3 regions of the Streptomyces sp. JK94 genome follow, and region 1 is predicted to be linked to each of the others. Evidence: riboswitches for the same ligand, from Rfam matches in the RefSeq annotation. Region 1 holds a riboswitch; each other region holds the start of a gene.
The links. Region 1 has a riboswitch for cyclic di-AMP ahead of ACVV2G_RS14900 (transglycosylase SLT domain-containing protein). Riboswitches for the same ligand answer to the same signal wherever they lie in the genome.
Positions count from the first base shown of each region.

Region 2: linked by a shared signal. The riboswitch ahead of ACVV2G_RS24335 (M23 family metallopeptidase) and the one ahead of ACVV2G_RS14900 (transglycosylase SLT domain-containing protein) in region 1 are both predicted to bind cyclic di-AMP.
Region 3: linked by a shared signal. The riboswitch ahead of ACVV2G_RS06645 (M23 family metallopeptidase) and the one ahead of ACVV2G_RS14900 (transglycosylase SLT domain-containing protein) in region 1 are both predicted to bind cyclic di-AMP.

Region 1 covers NZ_JBSICH010000015.1:89,903-99,787, reverse strand. Annotated here, with positions in the region: gene ACVV2G_RS14925 (flavodoxin family protein) at 1-545, shown strand, start outside; gene ACVV2G_RS14920 (ABC transporter permease) at 570-1,463, opposite strand; gene ACVV2G_RS14915 (ABC transporter ATP-binding protein) at 1,450-2,433, opposite strand; gene ACVV2G_RS14910 (LolA family protein) at 2,491-3,702, opposite strand; gene ACVV2G_RS14905 (polyprenyl synthetase family protein) at 4,198-5,208, opposite strand; cyclic di-AMP (ydaO/yuaA leader) riboswitch at 6,080-6,247, shown strand; gene ACVV2G_RS14900 (transglycosylase SLT domain-containing protein) at 6,253-6,744, shown strand; gene ACVV2G_RS14895 (HAD family hydrolase) at 6,887-7,696, opposite strand; gene ACVV2G_RS14890 (GNAT family N-acetyltransferase) at 7,976-9,046, shown strand; gene ACVV2G_RS14885 (glycosyltransferase family 2 protein) at 9,074-9,885, shown strand, end outside.
Region 2 covers NZ_JBSICH010000029.1:16,121-26,005, reverse strand. Annotated here, with positions in the region: gene ACVV2G_RS24340 (SGNH/GDSL hydrolase family protein) at 1-681, opposite strand, end outside; gene ACVV2G_RS24335 (M23 family metallopeptidase) at 920-1,876, opposite strand; cyclic di-AMP (ydaO/yuaA leader) riboswitch at 1,879-2,038, opposite strand; gene ACVV2G_RS24330 (tyrosine-protein phosphatase) at 2,462-3,259, shown strand; gene ACVV2G_RS24325 (DUF6126 family protein) at 3,269-3,391, opposite strand; gene ACVV2G_RS24320 (helix-turn-helix domain-containing protein) at 3,388-4,038, opposite strand; gene ACVV2G_RS24315 (aspartate aminotransferase family protein) at 4,201-5,586, opposite strand; gene hpnH (adenosyl-hopene transferase HpnH) at 5,785-6,807, opposite strand; gene ACVV2G_RS24305 (phosphorylase family protein) at 6,814-7,458, opposite strand; gene shc (squalene--hopene cyclase) at 7,455-9,554, opposite strand; gene ACVV2G_RS24295 (polyprenyl synthetase family protein) at 9,673-9,885, opposite strand, start outside.
Region 3 covers NZ_JBSICH010000007.1:12,260-22,144, forward strand. Annotated here, with positions in the region: gene ACVV2G_RS06625 (NsdA family TPR-like regulatory protein) at 144-1,565, shown strand; gene lhgO (L-2-hydroxyglutarate oxidase) at 1,642-2,874, shown strand; gene trmB (tRNA (guanosine(46)-N7)-methyltransferase TrmB) at 2,907-3,842, shown strand; gene ACVV2G_RS06640 (PrsW family intramembrane metalloprotease) at 3,853-5,190, shown strand; gene ACVV2G_RS06645 (M23 family metallopeptidase) at 5,465-6,499, opposite strand; cyclic di-AMP (ydaO/yuaA leader) riboswitch at 6,510-6,667, opposite strand; gene ACVV2G_RS06650 (PP2C family protein-serine/threonine phosphatase) at 6,925-8,112, opposite strand; tRNA gene ACVV2G_RS06655 (tRNA-Met) at 8,278-8,351, opposite strand; gene ACVV2G_RS06660 (dihydrofolate reductase family protein) at 8,407-9,537, opposite strand; gene ACVV2G_RS06665 (hypothetical protein) at 9,537-9,716, opposite strand; gene ACVV2G_RS06670 (DUF6247 family protein) at 9,706-9,885, opposite strand, start outside.

The DNA.
Region 1 (9,885 bases):
TGCTCGCCCGGCGCGCCGCCGAGCAACTGCCCTCGGACGCCGAGCAGCGGTGGATCGACCTGGCGGAGCACCCCCTGCCCGAGTTCGAGGACCTGCGGCACGACAGCGACCACGTACGCCCCACCGGGGGCAACGCCGGCCTGCTGCTCGACGCGACGCTCGCCGCGACCGACCTCGTGATCGCCTCGCCGCTGTACTGGTACTCCCTGTCCGCCCCGGTCAAGCGCTACCTCGACCACTGGTCCGGCTGGCTGCGCACCCCCGGCCTGGACTTCAAGGCGACCCTGTCCGGCCGCACCCTGTGGGGCGTCACCGCGCTCGCGCACGAGGAGCAGGAGGTCGCCGACCCGTTGATCGGCACCCTCAACAACTCGGCGGCCTACCTGGGCATGCGCTTCGGCGGGGTGCTGCTGGGCAACGGCAGCCGGCCCGGGGACGTGCTGAGGGACACGGACGCCCTGTCCCGGGCCAAGACCTTCTTCGCGCAGGAGGCGCCGCTCGCCCGATTCCCGTACGAGCACGCGGACACCTCGTCCGCGAGGTGACGCCCTCGGCCGCGGGCCTGTCCGCTACGAGGTGATGTCCTTCGCCGTGAACCGCGCCCAGGCCGCCGAACCGAACACCGCCGCGTAGAGGACCTGGACGCCCAGGTTCTTCACCACGTCGTCCCAGTGGACCGGGGCACGCATCAGGTCGGCGAAGGACAGCCAGTAGTGGGAGAAGAAGTACGGCTGGAGCGCGTCGAGCTGCGGGATCTGGTCGAGGATCTGGACGGTGATCAGCAGCCCGACGGTCGTCGCCATCGCCGCGATGCCGCTGCCGGTCAGGGTCGAGACGAACAGGCCGAGGGCCGCGACACCGACGAGTGACGCGGCGACGACCAGGGCGATCAGCAGCGCCCTCCCCAGGCCCTCGGCGTACGTGATCCGGGTGCCGGAGATGGTCGTCAGGTCGCCGGCCGGGAACAGCAGCGCCCCGACCGCGAGCGCCGAGGCCGCGACCACCAGGGTGGCGGCGAGGCAGAAGACGATCACCGTCGCGTACTTGGTGAGCAGCAGCCGGGTGCGGCCCGCCGGGGCGACCAGGAGATAGCGGAGCGTGCCCGCGCTCGCCTCGCCGGCGATCGCGTCGCCCGCGACGACGCCGACGGCCATCGGCAGGAAGAACGGGAGGGTCGCGGCGAGCGCGGTGAAGACCAGGAACAGGCCGTTGTTGCTGATCTGCGAGATGAACGCCGGTCCCTCGCCGCCGCCCCCTCCACCGCCCCCGGGGCCGAACGACGACCCGTCGCCCGTCTCGATCCTCACGGCGACGCCGACCAGGACCGGCACGACGGCCAGTACGCCCAGCAGGGCGAGGGTGCGCCAGCGCCGGAAGGTGATCAGCAGTTCGCTGCGGAGCAGTCCGAAGGACCACAGCGGACTCGGGGCACGCGCCGCCCGCCGCGCCTCAGCCTGCGACATCGAAGCCCTCCCCGGTCAGCGCCACGAACGCGTCCTCCAGGGAGGCCCGCTCCACGCCGAAGCCGCGGACCCGGACACCGGCCGAGACCAGCGCGGCGTTCAGGTCGGCGAGGTCGCGCTCGGGGGGCTCCGCGGTCACCCGGTCCTCGGCGGTCACCACGTCCCCGGCCCCCTGATCCTTCAGCACCCGGGCGGCCTCCCCCGTGTCCGGTGTGGTCACCACCAGCCGGCCGCGCGCCCCCGCCGCCAGGTCGGCGACCGCGCCCTGGGTGATCAGCCGGCCCTGCGCCATCACCGCGGCGTGCGTGCACACCTGCTCGATCTCGTCCAGCAGGTGGGAGGAGAGGAAGACGGTGGTGCCGTCGGAGGCCAGTTCGCGCACCAGGGCGCGGATCTCGCGCATTCCCTGGGGGTCGAGTCCGTTGGTCGGTTCGTCCAGGACGAGCAGGCGGCGCGGCTGCAGCAGGGCCGCGGCGAGGCCGAGGCGCTGCTTCATGCCCAGCGAGTACGCCTTCGCCTTCTTGCCGGCGGCGGCCGCGAGGCCCACCCGGTCCAGCGCCGCCTCGACGCGCTCGCGCCGGGTGCGCGGGTCGGCGGTCGGGTCGGCGGCGTCGTAGCGCAGCAGGTTGTCGCGGCCGGAGAGGAAGCCGTACAGGGCCGGGCCCTCGATGAGGGCGCCGACCTGGGGCAGCACGGTGCGGGCGGCGCGCGGCACGGGCCGGCCCAGCACGCGTGCGGTGCCCGAGGTCGGCTCGATCAGCCCCATCAGCATGCGGATGGTGGTGGTCTTGCCGGAGCCGTTGGGACCGAGGAAGCCGAAGACACTGCCCGCCGGGACGGTCAGGTCCAGACCGTCCACGGCGAGCTGCCCGCCGCGGTAGCGCTTGGTGAGCGCGCGGGTGGCGATGACGGCATCGTCCGCGCTCCCCTGGTCCGGGCGCTCCGGCTCCGTGGTGGGCGGTGCGGCCATCGGCTCCCTCTCTGCGTCGTACGGGGACGGCTGCGTCGTACGGGCACGGCTGTGCCGCTACTGCGCGGCGTCGGCCGCCTTGACCAGCGCGTCCTTGGTGACGGCACCGGCGTAGACCGTGCCGTCGTCCGTGATCAGGGCGTTGACCAGGCGGGTCTTGAAGACCGTGCCGGAGCCGAAGTCGCCCTTGACCTGGTCGCCGAAGGAGCCGAGGAAGCCGCCGAGTCCGCCGCCCGCGGCAGCGGTGGGCAGGCCCTGGCCGCCGGTGTCGAAGGTGGCGATCGTGTTCCAGCCCTCGCCGATGACCTCCAGGCCGTCCATCTCCCCGGCGAGGCCGTCCTCGGCCCGGTGCCCCTGCCCGGGCGCCTTCGCGGCTTCGTCGCCCTCGGTGACCTTCGCGCCCTCGGGCGGCGTGAAGTCGAACGTCGACGCGTCCGGCTTCGCGAAGCTGACCCGGGTGAAGCCCACGTCCACGACGGCGGCGCCACCGCTCGCCGGGGTCAGCGTGAACTTCAGCGGCATGCCGGTCCGGGCGTCCACCGCGACGGTGACGGCACCGACCGTGGAACCGGACTGCTTGGGCTTGATCACCAGCCGGTAGGCGTCCCGGCCGGCCACCTGCGCGGTGCCGTCGACCGTCACCGACGTCGTGTCGTCGACCGCCTCGAGCGCCTGGTCGGCGAAGTCCTTCGGGGTGGCCGGCACCTCCTTCTCCGGCTGTCCGGCGGCGCCGGAGACGGTGGAGTGGTAGACCTCGTTGGACTTGCTGTCGTAGCCCCAGACGTCCTTGCCGTCATGGATCAGGCTGTACTCGGCGGCGTCCTCCAGCAGCGACAGCTTCTGCCGGTCGGGTCCGTCGGCGGCGACCCGCAGGGTGTGGGTGCCGGACACCAGCCCGGTGAGCTTGGCGGACGGGTCGGCGGCGGAGCCGTCCTCGTCCCCGCCCGTCCGCGGACCGCCGGACATCCCGGACATCAGGCCGCTCTCCAGGCCGCCGAGGTCCGGCAGGCCCAGGTCCGTGCTGATCTTGACCGTGCCGGACAACTGCTCGACGTCCGACTCGGCGATCTTCTCTATGAGTTGCTCCGCCGTGACCTCCGGAAGATCGGGGTCCCCGGAGTCGGCGAGCGCGGGGACGAGCCCGATCGTCGCGGCCGCCACTCCCATCACCGCGACCGGGACGACGTACCGCGTGGCCCTGCGCCGTCCGGCACGCGAGTCCTCGCCCTCCCCGGCGGTCGTCATGTCGTCGGAATCGATCGGTGCCATGTGTGCCCTACCTCCGTCGTCGGCGGCGGCTCTCTCGCGACCTCGCACTCGTTCTCTCACCCGTGAGCCGCCATTCTCACCCGAATCGGTGAGGATTGGTGTTTTCCGTAGTGTCCATCTGACCAAATCGGCCGGACGGAAGCGTCAGACCCCGGGCTCAACTCCGCCTACTCCTGCGGGATGACACGGAGGGGCGTCGCCTCCCCCCGCCCGTAGGAGTGGGGTGCGCCGTCCGACGAGGGCGGGGCAGGTGCCGACCTGGGCACGGGCCCCGACCTGGGCACGGGCCCCGGCCCGGGGGGGGGCGGACGCCGACCTGGGCGCGGAGCCGGCCGAGGCGCGGACGCCGGCCAGAGAAGGCGGCCGGGAAACCGACGGCGGGCAGGGCGGGCGGCACTCGGCCAGGGCGAGGCCACCCGCGGCTCGGGACCCGGCGCCTACGAAGGCGACGGCCAGGGAGCGAGGGCCGGACCCGGGACCTCGGCCACCGGAGGCTCAGCCCGCCCGGTGCACCACGGCGTCGCACAGCTCCACCAGCGCGACCTTCGCGTCGCACTCCTTGAGCGGGGCCAGCGCCGCCCGGGCTTCCTCGGCGTACCGGACGGTGTCCCGTCGCGCCTGCTCCAGCGCGGGGTGGGCGCGCAGCAGACGCAGGGCCTCCGCGTGCCGTGCGTCGTCACTCAGGTCGGAGTCCAGCAGCTCGCACAGGGCGTTGTCCTCGGCCAGCCCCAGCCGGGCGGCCCGCTCGCGCAGCCGCAGCACCGGGAGGGTCGGGATGCCCTCGCGCAGGTCGGTCCCGGGCGTCTTCCCCGACTCGTGCGAGTCGGAGGCGATGTCCAGGACGTCGTCCGCGAGCTGGAAGGCGACGCCGAGCCGCTCGCCGTACTGGGTCAGCACGTCCACGACCGTCTCGTCGGCGCCGGACATCATCGCGCCGAACCGGCAGGAGACCGCCACCAACGATCCCGTCTTGCCGCCCAGCACGTCCAGGTAGTGGTCGACCGGGTCCCGTCCGTCCTGCGGGCCCGCCGTCTCCAGGATCTGGCCGGTCACCAGCCGTTCGAACGCCAGGGCCTGCACGCGGACCGCCTCGGGGCCGAGGTCGGCGAGGATCTGGGAGGCGCGGGCGAACAGGAAGTCGCCGGTGAGGACCGCGACCGAGTTGTCCCAGCGGGTGTTCGCGCTGGGCACCCCGCGCCGCACGGTGGCCTCGTCCATCACGTCGTCGTGGTACAGCGTGGCGAGGTGGGTCAGCTCCACGACGACCGCCGAGGGCACGATCCCGGGGGCGTAGGGGTCGCCGAACTGGGACGCGAGCATCACCAGCAACGGCCGGAACCGTTTGCCCCCCGCCCGCACCAGGTGCTGGGCGGCCTCCGTGATGAAGGGCACCTCGCTTTTGGTTGCCTCAAGCAACCCTTCCTCGACAGCAACCAATCCGGCCTGGACATCGGCTTCCAGAGCCTGGTCCCGCACGCTCAGCCCGAACGGCCCGACGACGGTCACGAGGGGTCTCCTGTCTGCTGGTGTCCACTGGCGATTACCTGGTTTGTCGATAGGTCGCTGCCACCACTCAAGTCAGCGTATCCGGTCACGTTTCGATCACCGCTAGCGCCCACCGTTACAGGCCGGTCGGTATCGGATCATGTGCGGCAACATTTCGATCAGGCGATATGAGCAGATATTGATCGACATCACCCGAGGCCCGCGGCACGGAGTGCGGGCGGCCCGGAAGCCGCCGTCGAAGATCCCATCACTCCTCCCAACGGCCCGCGCTCCGAGAACGTCACCCACCCGGCACACCCCCCTCCCGTCCCGAACGGATGCCCGCCCGGCACACGGGGACACCGAACGGGAACACCGGACGGAGCGGGCCCCGGGCGGCCCCGGCAAGGCCGCGTACGGCAGTCGGCGCCACCCGGTCGCACCCGTCCAGTCGCACCCGTCCAGCCCCCACCCGGCCGACCACGCCCGCCCGGCCGCACTCGCCCAGCCCTCACCCGGCCGACCGCACCCGCCGCTCACACCCACCCGGCCACCACCCGCCCATCCGCCACCCCTCACTCTCACCCCACCCCCACCCCCATCCGCGGCCGATTGACGCACACTTGGAAGCAATGCCCGATTTGCCGCTCTTGCCGAGGCCAGTGAGTTGACTCACTCCCCCTCCCTGTGAGCAACCCTGCCGCCGACTAGGCCCTCCCTTTGCGCCGCAAGCCAGTTGAGGCTTGGCGACCGCAAAGGATCAAGCACCTCAAACCCCCCAGACCAAGGTCAACAGGCGCGTTGGGTGATTCCTGCACTTGTTCCGGACATGTGCTCTCGCATACGTTCCGGGCCTGTCGGGCGGACGCCGAATCCTGCCACCGCCCGTACGCACAGTCATCCACCAACAAACTCGCAGGCAGGAGCGGGGGACCCAGGTAAGTCGCCGCACCGGTCACCACCGGAGCGGCTCGGGGTGAAGCCGTGCCCGTCAGGGCCCGGCCGGGCACCTCCCCGCCCGAACCCGACAGCTCACCTCGCAGGCGTAAGGAGAGGGACTCACGCATGTCTGCCAACGGTCACAACCGTCACACCCGGACCGCCCGCATCGCCCGCAAGCTCGCCGTCGCCGGCACCGGCGCCGCCGTGCTCGCCCTGCCGCTCATCGGCGCCACCAGCGCGTCCGCGGCCACCCCGGCCGCCGCCACGACCGCCGCCACCGCGGTGACGACGTACCCGGACACCCTCGACGGCTGGATCCGGGAGTCGCTCGACATCATGGCGCAGCACGGCATCCCCGGGTCGTACGAGGGCATCCACCGCAACATCATGCGGGAGTCGTCCGGCAACCCGCTCGCCATCAACAACTGGGACATCAACGCCATCAACGGCACCCCGTCCAAGGGCCTGCTCCAGGTGATCGACCCGACCTTCCAGGCGTACCACGTGCCCGGCACCTCCTGGGACCCGTACGACCCGGTCGCCAACATCACCGCGGCCTGCAACTACGCGGCCGACCGGTACGGCTCGATGGACAACGTCTTCGGCGCGTACTGAGCCCGCTGACGCCCGCCGGGACGGCGGACCGAGGCAGCCGGCCAAGGTTCGCCGAGGCCTGCCGGTGCCTGCCGAGTCCTGCTGCCCTGCTGAGGCCTGCAGAGGCCTGCTGGGCTCGGCAGAGCCGCACTGAGCCCTGCTGCTAAGAGGCTCCGAAGATCCGCTCGAGGACGACGGCCACGCCGTCGTCCTCGTTCGTGAGGGTGACCTCGTCGGCCACCGCCTTGAGTTCGGGGTGGGCGTCGGCCATGGCGACGCCGTGGGCGGCCCAGTGGAACATGGGGATGTCGTTGGGCATGTCCCCGAAGGCGATCGTCCGCCGCCGGCCGAGGCCCAGGTGCTCGGCGGCGAGCGCCAGACCGGTCGCCTTGGTGATACCGCACGGCTGGAGCTCCACCGTCCCGGGCCCCGACATCGTGACCGTGGCGAGGGAGCCGACCACCGTGCGCGCCGTCGCCGCCAACTCGTCGTCGGACAGGTCGGGATGGCGCAGCAGCACCTTGCTGATCGGCGCGCTCCACAGCTCGTCGCGCCGCTCGACCCGCACCGCGGGCAGCGTCGGGTGGGGCATCAGGTACTCCGGCTCGATGAGCGTGAGGCCGTCGACACCGTCCTGGTCGACGGCGGCGTGCACCTGCCCGACCTCGGCCTCGATCTTGCCGAGCGCGGTCTCCGCCAGTTCCCGGTCCAGGGTGACCGACCACAGCATCCGGTGCGCGGCGGCGTCGTACACCTGCGCGCCCTGTCCGCACACCGCGAGCCCCGTGCAGCCGAGACGGCCGAGCAGGGACCGCACCCGGGGCGCCGGCCTCCCGGTCACCACCAGGTGCCGCGCACCGGCCTCGGCCACCCGTGCCAGCGCGCCCAGCGACCGGTCGGAGACGGTGTCGTCGCCGCGGAGCAGCGTGCCGTCTAGGTCGGTGGCGACGAGTGAATATGCGGTGCGGTCCATGATCAGAGAATACGGACACCGCACCTGCCCGGCTCACCCGCGATCGCATCCGAACGAGGACGCGCGAGTCCGGCACGAGTGCGCACGAGTACCGCGTAAGTACGCACGAGGACGCACGTTCGTGTCCGAAACCTGGCACATCATCGGCTAAGGCCGCTTCAAGGCCTGTGCACCGGTTGGCAACAGGATCGTCCGCTACCTACCGGCCGGGGGGCGCCCGGGGGTACCTTCCTGTTGTCCAGGGGACTTGATCGGGGGGTCGGGTTGAACAGCGGACGTGTGCGTGTGCTCAGGCCCGAGGAGCTGGGCGAGGGGGAACGGGAGCACTGGCGCGAGCTGCGCGCCCGGTCGACGGCGCCCCGCAATCCGTTCATGGAACCGGAGTTCACCGACGCCGTGGGCCGGGTACGGCCGCGGGCGCGGGTGGCGGTGGTCTACGACGGCGGCGACATCGCGGGTTTCCTCCCGTACGAGCGCGGGCCGCTGGGCCAGGGCCGGGCGATCGGACTCGGGGTCTCGGACTGCCAGGGAGCGGTGCTGCGCCCGGGCCTCGTCCCGGACACCCGCCGACTGCTGCGGGCCTGCTCCCTGTCGAGTTTCGCCTTCGACAACCTGGAGGCGGACCAGGGGCTCTTCGTGCCGGCCGCCGCCGAGGAGCACGCCACGTACGTCATCGACGTGGCGAAGGGGTACGAGGCGTACGAGAGCGTGCTGCGCGCCCGGTCGCCGAAGTTCCTGAAGACCACCCTCGCCAAGGAGCGCAGACTCGGCCGCCAGGTCGGGGGCGTGCGCTTCGTGTTCGACGAGCGTGACCCGGCCGCGCTGCGCACGCTGATGGAGTGGAAGTCGGCCCAGTACCGCAGGACGGGGCGCCGGGACCGGTTCGCCCAGGAGTGGATCAGCCGGCTGGTCGCCCGGCTGGCCGGGACCCGGGCACCGGGGTGCACGGGCACGCTGTCCGTGCTCTACGCCGGCGGCCGGCCGGCCGCCGCCCACTTCGGGCTGCGGTCGGCGACGGTCCTGGCGTGCTGGTTCCCGGCGTACGACCCGGACCTGGCCAAGTACTCGCCGGGGCTGGTCCTGCATCTGCGCATGGCCGAGGCAGCCGCCGCCGAGGGCATCGGCATGCTCGACATGGGCCGGGGCGCGGCGGAGTACAAGGACGCGCTGAAGACCGGGGAACTGCCCGTGTACGAGGGAGCGGCCGCGCGCCCGGGGACCGGTGCCGCGCTGCACCGCTTCGGCCGCGAACCGGCCCGCCGTGCGCGCGGCTTCGTGCGCCGCCGGCCCCGGCTGGCGTCGCTGGCGGTACGGACGTCGAGGGGCGTGGCCCGGCTGCGCCGGTCATGACGCAGGGCAACACGAGGGGGTGGGCGCATGGCCGGTGCACGGCGTGCGCGGCAGAAGACGGAGCGGGACATAGCGGAGTTCCTGAGCATCGGGCCGGTACAGGTCGCCGAGCTGGATCTCGTCGCCGAGGGGGCCGCGGGGACGAAGGGGACGGACGGAACGGAGGGCGCGGGCGGAGCGGAAGGCGCGGCGGCATCCCCGGACGCGGAGAGCGCGGGAGGCACGGAGAGCGCCAGGGGGACGGAGAGCGCCAGGGGCACGGAGAAGGCCGAGCGGGTCGCGCTGAGGCCGGGACCGGGCAGCGCGCCGGTGACGTCCGGGGCGGTGTTCCTCCTGGTCAGAAGGTCGGGTCGGCCCGTCGGCACCCTGCTCGGGGAGGTGCCCGAGGGCGCCGACCCCACGGAGGTGCTGACGGCACTCGCCCGGGAGCTGCCCCACGGGCCCCCGCCCGGACCGCTGCCCGCGCCGCCGTCCGCCAGTGTCGTGGTCGCCACCCGGGAACGCGCGGACCAGCTCGCCCGTGCGCTGGACTCGCTGCTCGCCCAGGACCACCCGGACTTCGAGATCCTCGTCGTCGACAACGCGCCCGCGACCGGGGAGACCCGGGAACTGGTCGAGCGGAAGTACGGGGAGCGGGTGCGGTACGTCCGCGAACCGGTCCCCGGGCTCGCGCTCGCGCACAACCGGGGACTCGCGTCCGTACGGGGTGAGGTGGTCGCCTTCACCGACGACGACGTCGTCGCCGACCCGCGCTGGCTCACCGAGCTGACCGCGCCCTTCACCACCGACCCGCGCCTGGGCTGTACCACGGGCCTGATCCTGCCCGCGCGGCTGAGCAC
Region 2 (9,885 bases), on a different contig from region 1:
CGGCACCAGGAACTCCCGGGCCCACTGCACGTCGTCGCGCCGGACGTCCAGGGTGCCGCGGGGCGGCAGCGGCGGCCAGGGCTGGTCCGGGTCGGCCGGGACGGGCAGGCCGAGGACCTGGCCCGCGCGCAGCGCCACGCGCGTGTGTCCCTCCGGTGACAGGTGCAGCCGGTCGGCGTCCCAGGCCCTGCGGTCCTGCACGGTCCTGAGCGACCACAGGTCGAGCACGGGGCAGCCGTAGCGGTCGGCGACGGCCCGCACGTGCCCGTTGTACGTGGCGATCTTGCCGCGCAGACGCCTGAGGACGGGCACCCCGCGGGTGTCGAAGCCGGTCGTCACGAGCACGGTGCCGGCCGCGGCGGTCAGCGCGGCCACCGCCCGCTCGAACCGCTCGGCCACCTCGTCGGGGTCGGTGCCGGGCCGGATGATGTCGTTGCCGCCCGCGCAGAACGAGACCAGGTCCGGCGCGAGTTCGACGGCTCGCGGCACCTGCTCCGCCACGATCCGGTCGAGCAGCCTGCCGCGTACGGCGAGGTTCGTGTAGGTGAAGTCGCCCTCGGGGCGCCGGTCCGCCAGCAGTACGGCGAACCGGTCGGCCCAGCCGACGAACGACCCGTCGGGGCCCCGGTCACCGACGCCTTCGGTGAAGCTGTCCCCCACCGCCACGTACGACCCGATCACTGCTCTGCTGTCACTCTTCGAATCGTCTGCCACATCGGCCCATGATTCACCCTGGAATGTGGCCTACGCGACCGTAGGAAAGGGTTGACGGGCGGTGAGAAACACCACGCCCGACGTGTTCGCCGATCCAGGAATACGCCGAAGGCCGGGACGTTCCCCGGGGCCGGAACGCGCCGAAGGCCGGACCCGGGGATCGGGGTCCGGCCTTCGGCGGCGCGAGGCCGCGCCAGCGTCCTCGTCAGAGGGAGACGCCGTGCGAACGCAGGTAGGCGATCGGGTCCACGTCCGAGCCGTAGTCCGCGGTGGTGCGGATCTCGAAGTGCAGGTGCGGACCGGTCACGTTGCCGGTGGCGCCCGAGAGGCCGACCTGCTGGCCCGCCGTCACGGACTGGCCCGCGGAGACGGAGAGCGAGGAGAGGTGGGCGTACTGGGCGTAGTAGCCGTCGGCGAGCTGGACGACGACCTGGTTGCCGTACGCGCCGCCCCAGCCGGCGGAGACGACGGTGCCCGCGCCGACGGCCTTGAGCGAGGTGCCGGTCGGGACGACGAAGTCCGTGCCGGTGTGGTAGCCGCTGGACCACATGCTGCCGGTCTGGTGGTACGGGGTGCCGACGCTGCCGCCGGGGACGGGGGACGTGTAGCCGCTGCTGGTGCCGGCGGACCGGGCGCTCGTGTTCGAGGAGTCCGAGGAGTCCGAGGAACTTGAGGAGCCCGAGGAGGAGGTCTTCGCGTCGCCCGAGGACTTCTCGGCCGGCGCGGCCTTCTCGGCGGCCGGCTTCTCGGCCTCGGCGGCGGAGGAGGACGGGGCCGACGACTTGGCGGCCTGTCCACCGATCGCGAGCTTCAGCCCTGGGTGGATCAGCGACGGGTCCGAACCGACGGCCTCGCGGTTGTCGGCGTAGAGCTTCTTCCAGCCGCCGTCGACGTCCTGGTCGTCGGCGATCTTCGAGAGGTAGTCACCGCTCTGCACGGTGTACGTCCGCGACTGCTCGCTCTTCGCGGTGCCGGCGGCCTTCTCGGCCGACGTCGCGGCGGACCGCACGGCCTGCTCGGAAACGGACTGCGCGGGAGCGGCGTGGGCCCCGGCGGCGCCCATCAGCGGCAGCGCGAGCGCGGCGCCACCGGTTCCGGCGACGGCGATGGTGCGGGTCAGGCGCATGGTCCTGGTACGGCGGTGCTTACCCTTCGCGGGCATGGTGATGTCCTCTCCGGCGCCTGCGAGGTGAGCTGTCGGGTGCGAGCTGGAGATGCCCGGCCGCGCCGAGACGCGGCTTAACCCCAAGCCGTTCCGGGAACCGGAACAGGCAGTTGTACCTGTGGGTCCCCCGCTCCTGCCGTGTACGGGTGGTGGATGAGTGCTGGCTCCGGTCGGCGGCAGGATTAGGCGTCCGCCCGGATCGGTGGTGAACGTAAGCGACCAGGACGCACACGGACAAGCGAGGGGTTCCGCGGACGGGTGTTCCTACCGGTCCTTTACGGGAATCACCGGTCACCCTCCGTCGATTCCCGAAGCTCCGTTTCGGGCAAACGTCCTTGAAAACCGGTTGGATTACGTGAACATGACGGACAACGCACCGTCACCGATATGACGCTGCTCACGCGCCGTCCCGCCAGCGCCTCTTACACCAGGGCGAGTTGTAACGAAGGCGCCATATCGGACGGATGACCCAGATGCCTCGGAGTCGGAGGTCCGTGCCGCCGAGGGCCCCGGACCGTGCCGTATCGTCGAGTGGTGCCCGTCGGCGAGCAGCGCCGACGGGGCGGAGTGGGAGGAGTCCCCGTGACGCAGCAGGTCCCGTCGACCGAACCCGAGCTGGCCGGCGTGCGCAACTTCCGTGACGTGGGCGGACTGCCGACCGTGGACGGACGGCGGGTGCGACCGGGGGTGCTGTTCCGCAGCGGGCACCTGGCGCACGCCACCGGTGAGGACGCCGCGTTCCTGGCCTCGCTGGGCCTGCACACGATCTTCGACTTCCGCAACGCGGCCGACCAGAAGCTCGAGGGCCCGGACGTCGAGCTGCCGGGCGTACGCAATGTGAACCTGCCGCTGAGCGACCCGGCCGACGGCGCCGAGTTCTGGAAGATGGTCCGCGACGGCGACCTGGACCAGCTGCGCGCGATCCTGGCCGACGGCAAGGCCGCCGACCGCATGATCGGCTCCTACCGCCTGATCATCACGGAGCGCACGGCGGAGCACTCGCGGGTGCTGCACGCGCTCGCCGAGGACAGCGTCCCCGCCCTGATGCACTGCGCGGCCGGCAAGGACCGCGCGGGCCTGTCGGTCGCGATCACCCTTCTCGCCCTCGGCGTCGAGCGTGAGGCCGTCGTCGAGGACTACCTGAAGTCGAACGCCACGCACCGCCGCTACAAGGTGCGCCGCAGCGGCTCCGCCGCCTCCGCCTACTCCCCCGAGGTCATGGAGCTGCTCAGTCCCCTGTTCGACGCGCGCGCCGAGTACCTCGCGGCGGCCTTCGAGACCGTCGAGCAGACCTGGGGAGGAGTCGACGCCTACCTGGAGAAGGGGCTGCGGATCACTCCGGCGACCCGGGAGCGGCTGCGCGAGCGGATGCTCGACTGAGGCGTACGCTCACCTGCTGTTGGCCCCCACCTCGAAGAGCAGGTAGATGAAACCCGCGAAGAGGTGCCCCACGACGAGGTAGATGAAGAGCCGCACCCACACGGCGCGCGGGAACTTGTCCTGCATGTTCATGACGTCTCTCCCGGGTCGGGGTGGGCCGGCCCGGCGGCCGGCCCCAGGCACAGCGCCGCCGTCGGGCTCTGCAGCAGGGTGTGGACGAAGAGGAGCTCGACCCCGTCGGCGTCCCGGGCGGCGATCCGGTGCGGGGTCAGCGAGTCGAAGTGCGCGCTGTCGCCCGGACCGAGCCGGTGCACGGTGTCCCCGAGGCGCAGCCGCAGCCGGCCCCGCAGCACGTGGAGCCACTCCTCGCCGGGGTGCACCCGCACGATGTCCCCCTGCGTGCCGTGCGGCACACGGACCCGCAGGGCCTGCATACCGCGGCCGGCGCCACCGGCCTGCCAGTACGTCCAGCCGCCCGCGAACGTCGGCTCCATGGCGTCGGCACGCACGACGGCGTCCCGGCCCCCGGCGGTCTCGCCGAGCAGTTCCGAGACGGTCGTGCCGTAGACACGGGCGAGGGAGAGCAGCATCGGCAGCGAGGGCTGGCGCTGTGCGGTCTCCAGCCGGGAGAGGTGGGCCGGCGACAACCCGGCGGCGCGGGCCGCCGCCTCCAGGGTGAGGGCGGCCCCGCGCCGCAGGTCACGCAGCCGCGGCGCCACGACGGGCACCGCGTCCGCCGCCGCGGGAGGCGACGGTGGTTCGGTCTCGCGGGAGGTCATGCCTCCATTCAGCCGGAAACTTGCCCCTGCGGCAAGAGTATTGCCTCTGAGGCAAAGGCCGTATCCCGGAGGCCGGGGAACCGGACGGAAGGGGCAGGACGGGACGGGCGGGACGGGCGGGACAGGAGCCCCGCACGACGCGCAGACGATCGTCGGCCGTCGCTACCGGTTGGCCACCGCCTGCCTGACCAGGTTCTTGCCGAAGTCCCACAGCAGGCCACCGCCGTGGTGCGCGTCGTCCATCACCTCCGTGAAGGCGTCGACGAACCGGTCCGCGTCCGAGGTGTCGATGATCAGCGGCGGGATCAGTTTGATCACTTCCAGGTGATCGCCGGACACCTGCGTCAGGATCCGGTGCCGCTGCAGCAGCGGCACCACCACCATCTGGGCGAACAGCCCCTTCCGCGCCGCCTGCAGCATCGTCCAGCGGCTGCGTAGCTTCAGTGACGTGGGGCGGCCGAACTCGATGCCGATCATCAGCCCCCGGCCCCGCACGTCGGCGAGCAGCTCATAGCGGTCCACCAGCTCCGCCAGCCGCGACTTCAGCCGTTCCCCGACCGCGGCGGCGTTCGCCACGATCTCCTCGTTCTCCATCACCGAGAGCACCGCGAGCCCGGCCGCCATGGCCTGCGCGTTGGCCCCGAAGCTCGCCGAGTGGACCTGCACGCGGTCCATCGAGGAGTAGACCTTCTGGAAGATCCAGTCCTTGCCCAGCGTGGCCCCGACCGGCACGTAACCGCCCGACAGGGCCTTGGCCACGCACACCAGGTCGGGCTCGACCCCGTCCTCGTGCTGGAAGGCGTAGAACGTCCCGGTCCGGCCCAGGCCCGTCTGCACCTCGTCGGCGATCAGGAGCGCCTTGTGCCGGTGCAGCAGTTCCTGTGCGGCGCGCAGGTAGCCGGGCGGGGCCTCGTGCACGCCCTTGCCCTGGATCGGCTCCACGATCAGCGCGGCCACGTCTCCCCTCTTCAGCTCCCGCGCCAGGGCGTCCAGGTCGCCGAGCGGGACCGCCGTGTCGGGCAGCAGGGGAGCGAAGCCGTCGCGGAAGCCGTCCTCGCCGTTGACGGACAGCGAACCGGTGGTCAGCCCGTGGAAGGCGTGCGAGCAGTACAGGACGCGCGGCCTGCCGGTCGCGCACCGGGCGAACTTCAGCGCGGTCTCCACCGCCTCCGTGCCGCTGTTGCCGAAGAAAACCCGGTCCAGGTGGGGGCTGTAGGAGAGCAGCCGCTCGGCCAGCAGCCCGGGCAGCGGCGGGCAGTCGAAGCGGGTGAGGTCGGCCAGCGAGGCGTCGAGGACATCGTGCAGGGCCTTGCGGACGACGGGGTGGTGGCGCCCCAGGCCCATCACCGCGAACCCGGCGAGCATGTCCAGGTAGTCGTTGCCTTCCGCGTCCCAGAAGTGCGCGCCCTCGGCCCGCTCGTAGACCTTGTCGAAGCCGATCGTGCGCAGCACGCGGGGCAGTTGGTGGTTGAGGTGCCGGGCGTGCAGCTCGTACCGTTCGGCTCCGCGCTCGGCCAGCAGTGCGGCGAGGTCGAACTCCTCGGTCATTCAGCTCCTCCCTTGCACCGGCATGACGGTCCGTCCGTCTCCGAGGGGTCTGCGGCGCGTCGTGCGGACACGGCCGTGAGGGCCGGGCCCGCGCCGATCCGGCCGGCGATGCCGGCCGGGGTGAGCCCGGGGCCGGCCTCGCGGGCCTCGCCCGGACCGGACACCTCGGGGACGCCCGGTGGGACGGCGGTCACGCCGTCACTCCCGGTTCGAGGAGACGGTCTCGCGCAGGGCGCGCAGGGACTCCTTGAGCGAGCCCATCGTGGCCAGGACGGCGGTGGGCTCGTAGCCGCAGTGCGCCATGCAGTTGGCGCAGCGCGGGTCCTTGCCGCGGCCGTACTTGTCCCAGTCGGTCTCCTCGACCAGCTCCCGGTACGTCGGGACGTACCCGTCGCTCATCAGGTAGCAGGGGCGCTGCCAGCCGAAGAGGGAGTAGTTCGGGATCGCCCACGCGGTGCAGGGGAAGTCCACCTTGCCCTCGAGGAAGTCGAGGAACAGCGGGGAGTGGTTGAGCCGCCAGCGGGCCCGGTTGCCGCCCGAGAAGGCCTTCTTGAACAGCTCGCGGGTCTGCTCCACGCCGAGGAAGTGCTCCTGGTCGGGCGCCTTCTCGTAGGCGTAGGCGGGCGAGATCATCATCTCGTCGACCTGGAGGTCGTCGTTGAGGTAGTCGAGGACCTCGACGATGGTCTGCGGGGTGTCGGTGTTGAAGAAGGTCGAGTTGGTGGTCACCCGGAAACCGCGCCGCTTGGCCTCCCTGATGGCCTCCACGGCCTCGTCGAACACACCCTCCTTCGCCACGGACTCGTCGTGGCGCTCGCGCAGCCCGTCGATGTGCACCGCGAAGGCGAAGTAGGGCGAGGGCTTGAACCTGTCCATCTTCTTGCGCATGAGCAGGGCGTTGGTGCACAGGAAGACGTATTTCCGCTTGGCCGTCAGCTGTCTGACGATCTCGTCGATCTGGGGGTGCATCAGCGGCTCACCGCCGGCGATGGACACCATCGGCGCACCCGATTCGAGCACCGCCCCGACCGCCTGCGCGACCGGCATGCGCTGCTTGAGCACCCCGGCCGGGTGCTGGATCTTGCCGCACCCCTCGCACTTCAGGTTACAGGCGAAGAGCGGCTCCAGCTCCACGATCAGCGGAAACTTGTCCCGTCGGCGGATCTTCTGTTCGGCCAGGTATGTAGCGACCTTGACGGACTGACGCAGCGGCATGGCCATCTGGGCTCACCTCCGGGGGAGCAGCAAAGAACGGTGCCATTCGAAGAATGCGGGAAGAACGGATCGGAGAACGCGGAAAGCCGATATTCCACCGCGCACCGTGCCGATCCGCACGAGTTCGTGTTCCGGAGCGTCCACGACCACCCGGACGGCCGCAACCGGGCGCGCGCCCGCCCGGACGGCGCTCAGGAGCGTGGCCGCGGACTCCATGTCGACGGCGATCGCGCCGGTCGAGAGCAGGTCGGCGCGCTCGGGGCCGCGGACGACGTGGTCCGAGCCGGTCAGCGGCCCGGTGTGGACGGTGCGCCGGGGGACGGCACGCGCGAGTTCCTCGGCCAGCCGGCCGGTGCCGACGCAGGCGACGGTGGAGCGTGGGTCCCGGGTCTCCTCGGCGACGACCAGGTCTCCGGGGTGCATGCCGGGGGCCAGTCCCGCGCAGAACCCGGTGGCGAGTACGGCGGCGTCGCCGAGCGCCGGGTCGTCGGCCAGCACCCGGGTGACCGAGCGCTCGGCCGCCCGGGGCCCCATGCCCGTGCGCAGGACGGTGACCGGTCCGCCGGCACCGCCGCGGTCGCCGGTGCGCAGGGCGAGGTGCTCGATGCCCAGGGCGCAGGCGATCAGCAGCGGGAACGGGCCGGTCCGCGGTGTCATCGGCTGCCCTTCACCTCGGCCACGGACGTCCCGGTGGCCGACCCGGCGGCGGGCTGCTCGACGGCGTACGGCTCGGCGAGGGCGGTGGCCGGGCCGGCGCCGGGCTTCTTCTCGGCGAAGGGGTCTCCGTGCACGTACCGGCCGAGGGCGGTGAGCGGGAAGACCTGCCGGTAGAGGTGGTAGTTGATGGAGAAGTCCCAGGGGAAGCCGGTGCCGGTGAAGTAGGGCTCGTCCCAGGAGCCGTCCTCCCGCTGGGTGGCGGCGAGCCACGCGACGCCGCGTTCGACGGCCCTGGACTCCCGCTCCCCCGCCGCCAGCAAGGCCATCAGCGCCCAGGCGGTCTGCGAGGCGGTCGAGGCGCCCCGGCCGCTCCACTCCCTGACGTACCGGTAGGACCGCAGGTCCTCGCCCCAGCCGCCGTCGTCGTTCTGGACGGACTCCAGCCAGGTCACCGCACGGCGGACGGCGGGGTGCGAGGCGGGGAGTCCGGCGGCGGTCAGGGCGGGGACGACGGAGCCGGTGCCGTAGACGTAGTTGACGCCCCAGCGGCCGAACCACGAGCCGTCCGCCTCCTGTTCGTCCAGCAGCCACCGGATGCCCCGCCGGGTGCGCGGGTCGTGGGTGAGCCCCTCGACGGCGAGCATCTCGACGACGTGCGCGGTGACGTCCGCCGACGGCGGGTCGATGACCTCCCCGAAGTCGCAGAAGGGCAGCCGGTTGGGGAAGGAACTGGTGTTGTCGACGTCGAACGCGCCCCAGGCGCCGTTCTTCGACTGCATGCCGAGGCACCAGCGGACCCCGCGGCCGATCGCCTTCTCGACCCGCTCCGGGTCGTGGTGTCTGACCCGGCGCAGGGCGAGGACCACCTCGGCGGTGTCGTCGATGTCGGGGTAGTTGTCGTTGTGGAACTCGAACGCCCAGCCGCCGGGCGGCAGTCCGGGCCGCTTCACCGACCAGTCGCCGGGGCGTACGACCTGCTCGCCGAGCATCCAGTCGGCGGCCTTCACCAGCTGGGGGTGGTCGGCGGGCACCCCGGCGTCGGCCAGCGCGATGGTGGCCAGGCAGGTGTCCCACACCGGGGACTGGCAGGCCTCGATCATCCGGGCGCCGTCCTCGCGCCACACGGCGAAGCGGTCCAGGGACTCCAGTCCCGCGCGCATCACGGGGTGTTCGAGGTCGTAGCCGAGCAGGTAGAGGGCGATGACCGAGTAGACGGCCGGGGGCTGGATGCCGCCCCAGCAGCCGTCGTTCTCCTGCCGCTCGATGATCCAGCGGGCGGCGGTGTTCATCGCGGCCCGGCGCAACCGGCGCGGCGCGACCCTGCGGTAGGCGTGCAGGGCCCTGTCGATGCGCTGGAAGGCGCCGTCCCAGCTGGCCGCCGGGGCCGGGGGACGCGGCGGGTTGGGCAGGGCCGGGTCGGTGTGCAGCTCGTCCAGCGGGAAGGGTGCGGGGCGCACCGGGCGCTTCGCGGAGACGATGGTGAGTGGCACGATCGTCTGGCGGGCCCAGCAGCCGAAGTCGTAGATGTTGAGCGGCACCCAGGTGGGGAAGTAGATCAGCTCCGGCGGGAGTTCCGGCAGGTCGTCCCACTTCCACCAGCCGAACAGGGCCAGCCAGATCCGGGTGAAGACGCGGGCGGCGGCGATGCCGCCCCGGGAGCGGACCCACTCGGAGGCCTTCGCCATGTGCGGCGCGTCGGGTGCGTCGCCGGCCAGGCGGAGGGCGACGTAGGCCTCGACGGTGGCGGAGAGTTCGCCGGGGCCGCCGTGGAAGGTGGCCCAGGTGCCGTCCTCACGCTGCTCGCCGCGGACGAACAGGGCGGCGGCGCGGGTGGTCTCCTCGTCCAGGATGCCCAGGAACTGGCGCAGGAGCAGGTCCTCGGCGTCCATCGTGACGTTGGTCTCGAGGTCGCCCTTCCACCAGCCCTGGGCGTCCTGCCGGGAGAGCAGGAAGTCCGTGGCGCGCCGGGTGGCGCGTGCGGCGGCTTCTGGTACCCCGGCCGCCGCGGCGGGGATCGTGACGTCGTCCGTTTCGCTGGCCGCGGCTGCGAGGGGCTTCAGGGTGGCCCCGGTGCTTCCGTCGGTCGTCGCTGTCATGGCTTCCCCTTCGTGCAGTCTGCAAGTGGTGCTTCTGCTGTGGGTCCGCCGTCGGCCGGTGCTCGTCTGCCCGCGCCACCGGCCGGCGACTACGCGAGGGCTATTCGACCGATAGTGATCATCTCTTTCGTACGACGACGAAGTCCGCGAGCGCCGTGAACCGGTCCCGCACCCGGCCGGGCATGTCGACGGCGTCGAGGGCTTCGATGGCGATGGTGTGCTGGCGGCGCGCCTCGTCGGCGGTCCACTCCCGTCCGCCCGCTTCCTCGATGAGGGCGGCGCGGGCCGCGAACTCCTCCTCGGAGAAGTTCGCGAAGTCGCTGGTCTTGGC
Region 3 (9,885 bases), on a different contig from region 1:
CGCGCGCCGCACTTCGGCACGGACCACAATCCCGCCATCCGGAACAATGCCTCTTAACGCATGGGATCCGGCGAACTACGCTGGGTTTACGAATGCCGCGTGGTTATGCCAGCACGGCAGCCGTCTGTGTCGAGGGGTGGCGCATGTCCAGGGAGCAACGCGGGCCGAACGAAAAGCTCGGCACCGTTCTCGCCCTCGCGGGAATCAGCAACGCCGGCCTCGCCCGGCGTGTCAACGACCTCGGCGCGCAACGCGGGTTGACGCTTCGCTACGACAAGACGTCGGTGGCGCGCTGGGTGTCGAAGGGCATGGTGCCGCAGGGAGCGGCGCCGCACCTCATCGCCGCCGCCATCGGCCAGAAACTCGGCCGCCCGGTGCCGCTCCACGAGATCGGCCTGGCGGACGCGGACCCCGCTCCCGAGGTGGGCCTGGCCTTTCCCCGGGACGTCGGCCAGGCGGTCAGGTCCGCCACCGAGCTGTACCGTCTCGACCTCGCCGGACGCCGGACCGGCGGCGGCATCTGGCAGTCACTCGCCGGCTCGTTCGCCGTGAGCGCATACGCGACACCCGCCTCGCGGTGGCTGATAACCCCGGCCGACAGCTCGGTGGCGCGTGACGCGAGCCCGGCGGAGGGCTCCGGCGCACCGCTCAAAGTCGGCCACAGTGATGTGCGGAAACTGCGGGAGGCCGCCGAGGACGCCCGCCGCTGGGACTCCAAGTACGGCGGCGGCGACTGGCGGTCGTCGATGGTCCCCGAGTGCTTACGCGTAGAGGCGGCCCCGCTGCTCCTCGGTTCCTACTCCGACGAGGTCGGCCGCGCCCTGTTCGGCGCCTCGGCGGAGCTGACCCGCCTGGCCGGCTGGATGGCCTTCGACACCGGCCAGCAGGAGGCGGCGCAGCGGTACTACATCCAGGCCCTGCGCCTGGCCCGCGCGGCGGCCGACGTGCCCCTGGGGGGGTACGTCCTGGCCTCCATGTCGCTCCAGGCCACCTACCGCGGCTTCGGCGACGAGGGCGTGGACCTCGCCCAGGCCGCCCTCGAACGCAACCGCGGCCTGGCCACCGCCCGCACCATGAGCTTCTTCCGCCTCGTCGAGGCCCGCGCACACGCGCGTGCCGGCGACGCGCCGGCGGCCGGCGCCGCCCTCAAGGCCGCCGAGAGCTGGCTGGAGCGGGCCCGCCCCGGCGACAGCGACCCGTCGTGGCTGGGTTTCTACTCCTACGACCGGTTCGCCGCCGACGCCGCCGAGTGCTACCGCGACCTGAAGGCACCGCGCCAGGTCCGCCGGTTCACCGAGCAGGCCCTGTCGCAGCCGACGGAGGAGTTCGTCCGCTCGCACGGCCTCAGGCTCGTCGTCTCGGCCGTGGCCGAGCTGGAGTCGGGCAATCTGGACGCGGCCTGCGAGCAGGGCGTGCGGGCGGTGGAGGTAGCCGGCCGCATCTCCTCGGCCCGCACCACCGAGTACGTCAAGGACCTCCTCCACCGCCTCGAACCGTACGGCGACGAGCCGCGCGTGGCCGAGCTGCGCGAGCGCGCCCGGCCGCTGCTGATGACCACGGCCTGATCCGCCGGCGCTTCCCGGGTTTGAGGGCGTTGTCAGTGGCGCAGTGCACTATCGAGGCCGGGAGGTGCACCGGGAGATGGAACGAGTGCGGACCGCGACCGCGCAGCGCGTCGCGTACGACTGCGACGTGCTGGTGATCGGCGGCGGAATCGTCGGCCTGTCGACGGCGTACGCGATCACGCGCGCCGCCCCGGGCACCCGGGTCACGGTCCTGGAGAAGGAGCCGGGCCCGGCCCGGCACCAGACGGGCCGTAACAGCGGCGTCATCCACAGCGGCGTCTACTACCGTCCGGGCTCCCTGAAGGCCCGCTACGCGGTGCGGGGCGCCGCCGAGATGGTCAAGTTCTGCGCCGAGTACGGCATCGCCCACACCGTCACCGGCAAGCTGATCGTCGCCACCCACCGCTCCGAGCTGCCCCGGCTGCACGCCCTCGTGCAGCGCGGCCGGGAGAACGGCATACCGGTCCGCGAGCTGGGCGCGGCGCAGATTCCGGCGTACGAGCCGGAGGTGCGCGGCCTCGCCGCCATACACGTCGGCACGACCGGCGTCTGCGACTACGTCGCCGTGGCCCGGCACCTGGCACGGGCCTCGGGCGCCGAGATCCGCTACGGCGCGCGGGTCCGGCACATCGACCGGCGCCCGGGCCTCGGAGTGGCCGTCCGCACCCGCTCCGGGGACGTGCTCCGGGCCCGCGTCCTGGTCAACTGCGCCGGCCTGCACTGCGACGAGATCGCCCGGACGACCGGGGACGACCCGGGCATGCGGATCGTCCCCTTCCGGGGCGAGTACTACGAGCTGGCCCGTCCCGAGCTGGTGCGGGGCCTGGTGTATCCGGTGCCGGATCCGGCGTTCCCGTTCCTCGGGGTGCATCTGACCCGCGGCATCGACGGGGGCGTCCACGTCGGGCCCAACGCGGTGCCGGCGCTGGCCCGGGAGGGGTACGGGTGGGGCGTGGTGCGGCCCGGCGAGCTGGGCGGGACGCTGGCCTGGCCGGGCTCGTGGCACATAGCCCGGCGGCACTGGAGGTACGGAGCGGGCGAGCTGCGCCGGTCACTGTCCAAAAGGGCGTTCACCACCGCCGTACGCAGGCTGCTGCCCGGCGTCACGGAGGACGACCTGGTGCCGGCGCCGGCCGGGGTGCGGGCGCAGGCGGTGCTCGCGGACGGGACGCTGGTGGACGACTTCCTCATCCGCGAGGGCGCCCACGCCGTCCACGTGCTGAACGCGCCGTCCCCCGCGGCGACGGCGGCGCTGCCGATCGGCCGGGAGGTCGGCCGCAGGGCCCTGGCCGTGCTCGGAGGCGCGTGACCCGGGCGACCGACCGTAAAATCGGGTGCACTGTGTCTGATTTCCGCAGCGCTTCCGACGCTCCCCAGCCAGCCGCCCCCCATGCCGGCGCCTCCCCGGGGCACGCCCGTGCCAAGGGCGAGCCCCGTTTCCCGGACGGTCCGAAGGCCGACCCGGCCGGGTCGCACTTCGAGCGGCGGATCCGGAGTTTCCAGCCTCGGCGCAGCCGGGTGACCACCGGGCAGGCGGACGCCCTGCAGCGGCTGTGGCCGACGTGGGGGCTGGACGTCGACGGGCAGCGGGTCGTCGACCTCCCCGAGCTGTTCGGGAACGACCGCCCCGTCGTCCTGGAGATCGGTTTCGGCATGGGCGAGGCCACCGCCCGGATGGCCGCCGCCGACCCGGACACCAACCTCCTCGCCGTGGACGTCCACACCCCCGGCCAGGGCAACCTGCTGGCTCTCGCGGAGCGCCAGGGCCTGTCCAACATCCGGGTGGGCAACGGCGACGCGATCATCCTCCTGCGCGAGATGCTCGCCCCCGGCTCCCTCGCCGGGCTGCGCGTCTACTTCCCCGACCCCTGGCCCAAGAAGCGGCACCACAAGCGCCGCCTGATCCAGCCGGAGTTCCTCACCCTGGCCGCGACGCGGCTGGCGCCGGGGGCCGTCGTGCACTGCGCCACCGACTGGGAGCCGTACGCCGAGCAGATGCTGGAGGTGCTCACCGCGCACCCCGGCTTCGAGAACACCGTGCCGGACGGTGGCTTCGCGCCGCGTCCCGCGCACCGGCCGCTGACCCGTTTCGAGGGCCAGGGACTGGACAAGGGGCATGTGGTGAACGACCTGCTCTTCCGCCGCGTACAGCACCTCGCGCCGCACCCCGCGGCACCCGGCGACCAGCGCCCGGAACAGCACCGCGTTCAGCACACGGAACAGTACGGGGAACGGCACCGGGGCCGGCACGAGGAGCGGCGGCCCCCCACCGGTTAGGGTCCATGCCGTGGCCACCTGTCCCCCGTACCCGACGCGTCCGCCCACACGTCCGCGTCCGCACTGGTGGCAGCACCCCTGGGTCCGCTACGGCGCGCTGGTCACCCTGCTCGCGCTCTCGGGTCTGGTGATCCTGGCCCTGGTGCGCGAACAGACCGGCACCCAGGGGTTCCTGGTGGGGCTCGGCCTCGCGGTCCTCCCCGTGCCCCTGCTCATCGCCGCGTTCCGCTGGCTGGACCGGGTCGAGCCCGGCCCCTGGCGGAACCTGCTGTTCTGCTTCGCCTGGGGCGCCTGCGCGGCGGCGCTGATCGCGATCGTCGCCAACAGCTTCGCGACGAGATGGATAGCGACCGCCACCGCGGACCCGTCCGGCGCGGACACCCTGGGAGCCACGGTGATAGCCCCGGTCGTCGAGGAGTCCGCCAAGGCCGCCGCCGTCCTCCTGGTCTTCGTCTTCCGCAGGCGCGACTTCAGCGGCATCGTCGACGGCGTGGTCACAGCCGGCGTCACCGCCACCGGGTTCGCCTTCACCGAGAACATCCTCTACCTGGGCAACGCCTTCGGCACCGACCAGCTCACCGGCGGCGGCATCGCGTCCGTCACCGCGGCGACCTTCTTCGTCCGCATCGTGATGTCGCCGTTCGCCCATCCGCTCTTCACCGTGCTCACCGGCATCGGCTTCGGCCTCGCCGCGCTCACCACGGGCCGCGACCGCCCACGCCGTGCCCTGCTCCCCCTGACCGGCCTGCTGCTCGCGATGGGCACGCACGCGCTGTGGAACGGTTCGGCCGCCTTCGGCGAGTACGGCTTCTTCGCCGTGTACGCGGCGTTCATGGTCCCGGCCTTCGGCCTGCTGACCTGGCTGGTGATCCGGGCCCGGCAACGCGAACTGCGCTCCGTGCGCACCGAGCTGCCCGTGTACGTCCTGGCCGGGTGGCTGTCGCCCGCGGAGCCGTACGCGCTCGGTTCGATGCGCGCCCGCCGCATCGCCCGCCGGCACGCCCGCCGGTACGCCGGGAAGGAGGCGGCACGGGCGGTGGCCCGGTACGAGGCGTACGCGACCTCGCTGGCGTTCCTGCGGCAACGGGGGCGCCGGGGCGGGGCGGGCGCCGACTTCGCCGTACGGGAGCGGGAGCTGCTGGAGGCCCTGTGGCACCGGCGCGGGGCGGCCCGCCCGGCCCTGGACCACGCGGCCCGGGCCACGGCACCGCCCGTGCCGCGCCCGCCCGGGTACGGCCCCGGCCCGTACCCCGGCCACGGCCCCTACGGCCACGCCCCCCTGGCTCCGGCGTGGTACCCCACCCCCCAGTACCTCCCGTACGCCCCGCCCGGCCCCTACCGGCCGTAGGCCTCCGCGTCCAGGGCGTCCTCGGCTGCCGACGACCGTCCTCGATGTTCAGGGCGGACGGACCCGGGTACTCGGAGGACCGGTCGGCCCCGGTGGCGAGGACGACGTCACCACGGCCGCCGTCGGCCCGCGGAGAAGTCGCGTCCCGCGTCAGCGAACGCGGCGGGTCCGCAGGGGCATGGAAGCGGGTGCGGCACGCGCGAACCGGCAGCCCTGACGTCGGGGGGTCGCCGTCAGGACCGCCGGGGGCCCTTGGGGCCGTGAAAGGGTCCGGTCAGGGGGTCAGGCCCTTGCTCTGCAGCCAGGCCATCGGGTCGATCCCGCCGCCGTCGGCGGTGTGGACCTCCATGTGGAGGTGGGCGCCCGTGACGTTGCCGGTGGCGCCGACGCGGCCGATGACGTCACCGGTGTTGACCTTCTGGCCGACGCTGACGCTGATGGACGACTGGTGGGCGTACCAGATCTCCGTGCCGTCGTCGAGGGTGAGCACCGTCTTGTAGCCGTACGAGCCCTCGTAGCCGGCGGACGTGATGGTGCCGCTGTGGACCGCCTTGAGCAGCGTGCCCGTGGGGGCGGCGAAGTCGAGGCCGGTGTGGTAGCCGGAGGACCAGTAGGCGCCGGCCTGGCCGAAGCTGGAGGAGATGGTGTACGAGGAGGTCGGCAGCGTGTACTGCTCGGCCAGCTTCGCGAGCCGCTCGGCCTCGGCCTTCTTCGCGGCCTCCTCCTCCGCCTTCTTCTTGGCGGCGGCGGCCTCGGCCTCGGCCTCCTTCTCCGCCTTGGCGGCTGCTTCCGCCGCCTTCTTCTCGGCGGCTGCCGCGGCCTCGGCCGCGGCCTTGGTCTCGACCTGGGCCTGCTGCTGCTCGGCCTGCGCCATGATCCGGGCCCGCAGCGTCTCACCGGCGTCGGTGGTGCCCTGCGCGGTGTCGGCGGTCGCGGTCGCGCCGATGCCGCTGAGCGGGGTGGCGGAGCCCTCGGGCTCCGGCTCCTCCTCGTCGGCGATGAGCGAACCGACGTTGGGCAGGTCCGGCATGGAGATCGAGACCGGCGGCTTGCCGGTCTGCGCGCTGGCCATGCCGCCCGCTCCGACGGCGGCTATGACACCGACGCCGAGGACGGTGGAGCTGCGGGCGAGTCCGCCGCGCTGCTTGGCCACGCGGTGCCGGCCACGGACGGGGCGGATGGATTCCGCGGTGGGATTCCACTCCTCCCAAGGGCCCTCTTCGGTGCGGTGACGGTCGTGACCGAAGGTGTCGGTGTCGTGCGTGCTCGGCACGAACGGGGCCTCGGGGGCAGGCCGGTTGGACGCCACGTGGGCGTACTCCTTTCCTTCCTTTCGCCTACCGGGTTAGCTGACGGGTTCGGAGCAGGAAGGTCTCCTACGCGCGTATACCCGCCGTGTCTCCACGGCGTCATACGCCCGATTCACCCCAATGTGGTGGTTCCCCGGTTCCCTTGCGGGATTCGGCGCGTGCGCACGGAGCCGCCTTCTGTGACGGCTGGGACGACCGCGCTGCGTTATCGAACGTTAATAGACGCGGGGCTCGGATTCCAAGCCGTTCCTCTTGATCGTTAACGGATCCGGCCGTGACGTACACCTCACGACCGGTGAAAACCGGGCGAGTTGACCCGCCCTCGGTATTCCCCTTCACGCCACGAGTTTCTGATGGTGTGTCAGTTGTTACGCGGAGGGGGGTCGTCACGTCACCGCTCGTGACAACGATCAAGGTCGTCGTCTCAGGGACGCCGTACGGCGAGCAGCGCCATGTCGTCCGCCATCCCGCCCCCGGAGTGCCGGCGCACGTCCTCGGCCAGGGCGTCGAGCAGTTCCCCCGGATGCCGGAAGGCGCAGCCGGCCAGCCGCTCCTGCGGATCGTAGAACTCGCCCCGGGCGTCCCGGGCTTCCGACAGTCCGTCGGTGTACAGCAGCAGGGTGGCCCCGCCGGGGAAGACGTCCTCCTGCGCCCGGTCGGGCCACACGCCCAGCTCGCCCATGCCGAGCGGCAGCGCCGACTCCCGGGCGGGCAGCGGGCGCAGGGTGCCGTCGGCGTACAGCAGCAGCGGGGGCGGGTGACCGCGGTTGACGATGCGGACGACCCCGTCGCCGTGCGGGAGTTCGGCGAGTACGGCGGTGGTGAACCCCTCGAAGGCGTCCAGCCCGCCGCGCCGGGTGCCCTCGCGCGCCAGCGCCCGCTCCAGGCGCTGTGCCACCGCTTCCAGGCTCGCCTCCTGCTCGGCGGCCTCCCGGAAGGCGCCGATCACGACGGCGACGGCGGCCACCGCGCCCATGCCCTTGCCGCGCACGTCCCCGACGATGAGCCGCACGCCCCGTGAGCTGTCCTGCACCGCGTACAGGTCGCCGCCGATGAAGGCGTCCGCCTGCGCGGCCTCGTAGCAGGCGGCGATCTCGAAGCCGCCGATCCGGTCGGCGGGCTCGGGCAGCACGGCGCGCTGGGCGGCCTCGGCGATCTCGCGGACGGTGACGAGGCGCTCCCCGGTGCGGCGGACGAAGGCGTTGACGAGGACGGCGAGTGCGGCGACCGTCGCGATGGTGATCAGTTCGGTGAGGGAGTCCACGTAGTGGGCGACGCCCTTGCTCAGTTGCAGCCCGACGACGGCGGCGACCACGGCGACACCGGTGAGCGCCGTACCGCGCCGTGAGTAGACCGGGGCGGCGACCAGGGGCGCGGCCGTGTAGAGGGGACCGGCCGTGAAGTACCTCGGGGTGAAGATGTCGTACAGGACGGCGACGACGATCAGCAGCACGGGGAGCAGGCGCACCAGGGTCCGCCCGTACGGTATCCGCCGCCGGCGCCCGGTCCCGGTGGACGGCGCCGGCTGCGCCCGGTGTCCGAGGCCCGGGTCGGGCACGGGATCGCCGGGGAGCCGGCCGCCGGCCCTGGCGTACGCTCCCTCGTCGTCCACGTCACCTGGCCGCACCACTCGTCTCCCGCCACCCCGAACGTCCGCGCCGTTTGTCGTCCCGCCTCCAGGTTTCCCGGAGCGGGGGCGGGCGGCGAGCCGTGAGGGCCGACCGGGTGAACGCACCGAAGGCCGGAATCCTCAAGGATTCCGGCCTTCGGTCTTCAGTAGCGGGGACAGGATTTGAACCTGCGACCTCTGGGTTATGAGCCCAGCGAGCTACCGAGCTGCTCCACCCCGCGCCGTTGTGTCTCCACTGTACGTCATCCGGGGGGCTGAATGCACATCCGTGTCCCGCTACCCCTCCAGATGGCGGTTCGGCGCCTTCGCCCGCTGCTCGTACTCGGGCAGTACGACGACGACGGCGCCCCCGGCGGCGAGCACTCCGCTGCCGTCCGCCCCCGGCACGAAGGTGTCCGGCTCCCGCCAGGCCGTGACCACGCGCCGTACCCCGGCGTCGAGGATCAGCCGGGCGCAGGGCGCGGGCCGGGAGGCGCGGCGGGCGCACGGCTCCAGGCTGCTGTAGACGGTGGCGGTCGCGAGCCGCGGGTCGGCGGGGTCGGCCTTCGCGAGCGCCGCCTCCTCGGCGTGCACGACGGGGTCGCTCCCCTCCCGCGAGTGCCCCCGCGCCAGCTCGCTCCCGTCGGCGGCGACCACGACCGCCCCCACACTGAACGCCGTCCCGGACGGCGGGCACAGCTCGGCCAGCTCGCAGGCGAGCGCCAGCCAGTGCCGGTCGGCGGCGGTGACGCGGTCACCGGTGCCGGGGGCGGTGGGCAGGTACCGCGTCAGCACCACGTCCTCGATGCGCCGCGACTCCACCAGCCGCAGCCGCCCGCCCTGGTAGGCGCCGGGTCCGAACAGCCGGGGCGCGTCCGGATCCCCCACGAACAGCGGCGCGAGGACGAGCTGGAGTTCGTCGGCGAGTTCCTGCTGCAACAGCTGGGTGTGCACGGTCCCGCCGCCCTCGACCATGAGCCGCCGTACGCCTCGCCGGTCGTGCAGGTACTCCAGCGCCGCCCGCCAGTCGAGCGCGGCACCGAGCGGCACGACGTCGGCGGCGAGCCCCAGCGCGTGGGCATGCCGGGCCCCCTCGTCCGTGGTGAGGAGCACCTTCTCCCCTCCCGTGTGCCAGAACGCCGCCGCCGGGTCCAGCTCGCCGGTGGCGCTGACCGTCGCCTTCAGCGGGTACTCCGCCTCCCCGGCCGCGACCCGGGCCGCCCGCCGCTCGTCGGAGTTCACCAGCAGCCGCGGGTTGTCGGCCCGGATCGTGCCGGCGCCGACGAGGATCGCGTCGACGGAGGCCCGCACCTCGTCGACGCGGTCGAAGTCGGCCGGGGAGGAGAGCAGGAGCCGGTCGGGGCCGGTGTCGTCCAGGTAGCCGTCGAGGGAGACGGCGGCGGAGAGGAGGACGTAGGGGAGGGGCATCAGGGGCGCTCCATGGGAGGCGTGGACGTTGTCCGGGGCGATCGGTCCTTGACCGTCACCAGTTCAGCACGGGCCTCGTCGACCATCTCCCGGACCGACTCCGGCAGCGCTTCGCGGTCCGCCAGAGCGTCAAGCCGCCAGTCCGTCTGCCGAGCCGGCCCCAGGAACTCATCGGTCACTGGCCGGGCTCCGTCTGCCGCACCCGGTGCCGGATCTGCGAGGCCTCTTCGAGCAACTCCTTGGCCTCGACGACTCGGTGGAATCCGCCGCACGGTGGTGGAGATCAGCCATGTGTGCGTCGAGCGCCGGATCGCGAGCGATCGCGTACTCGGCCCACCAGCGGGCCAT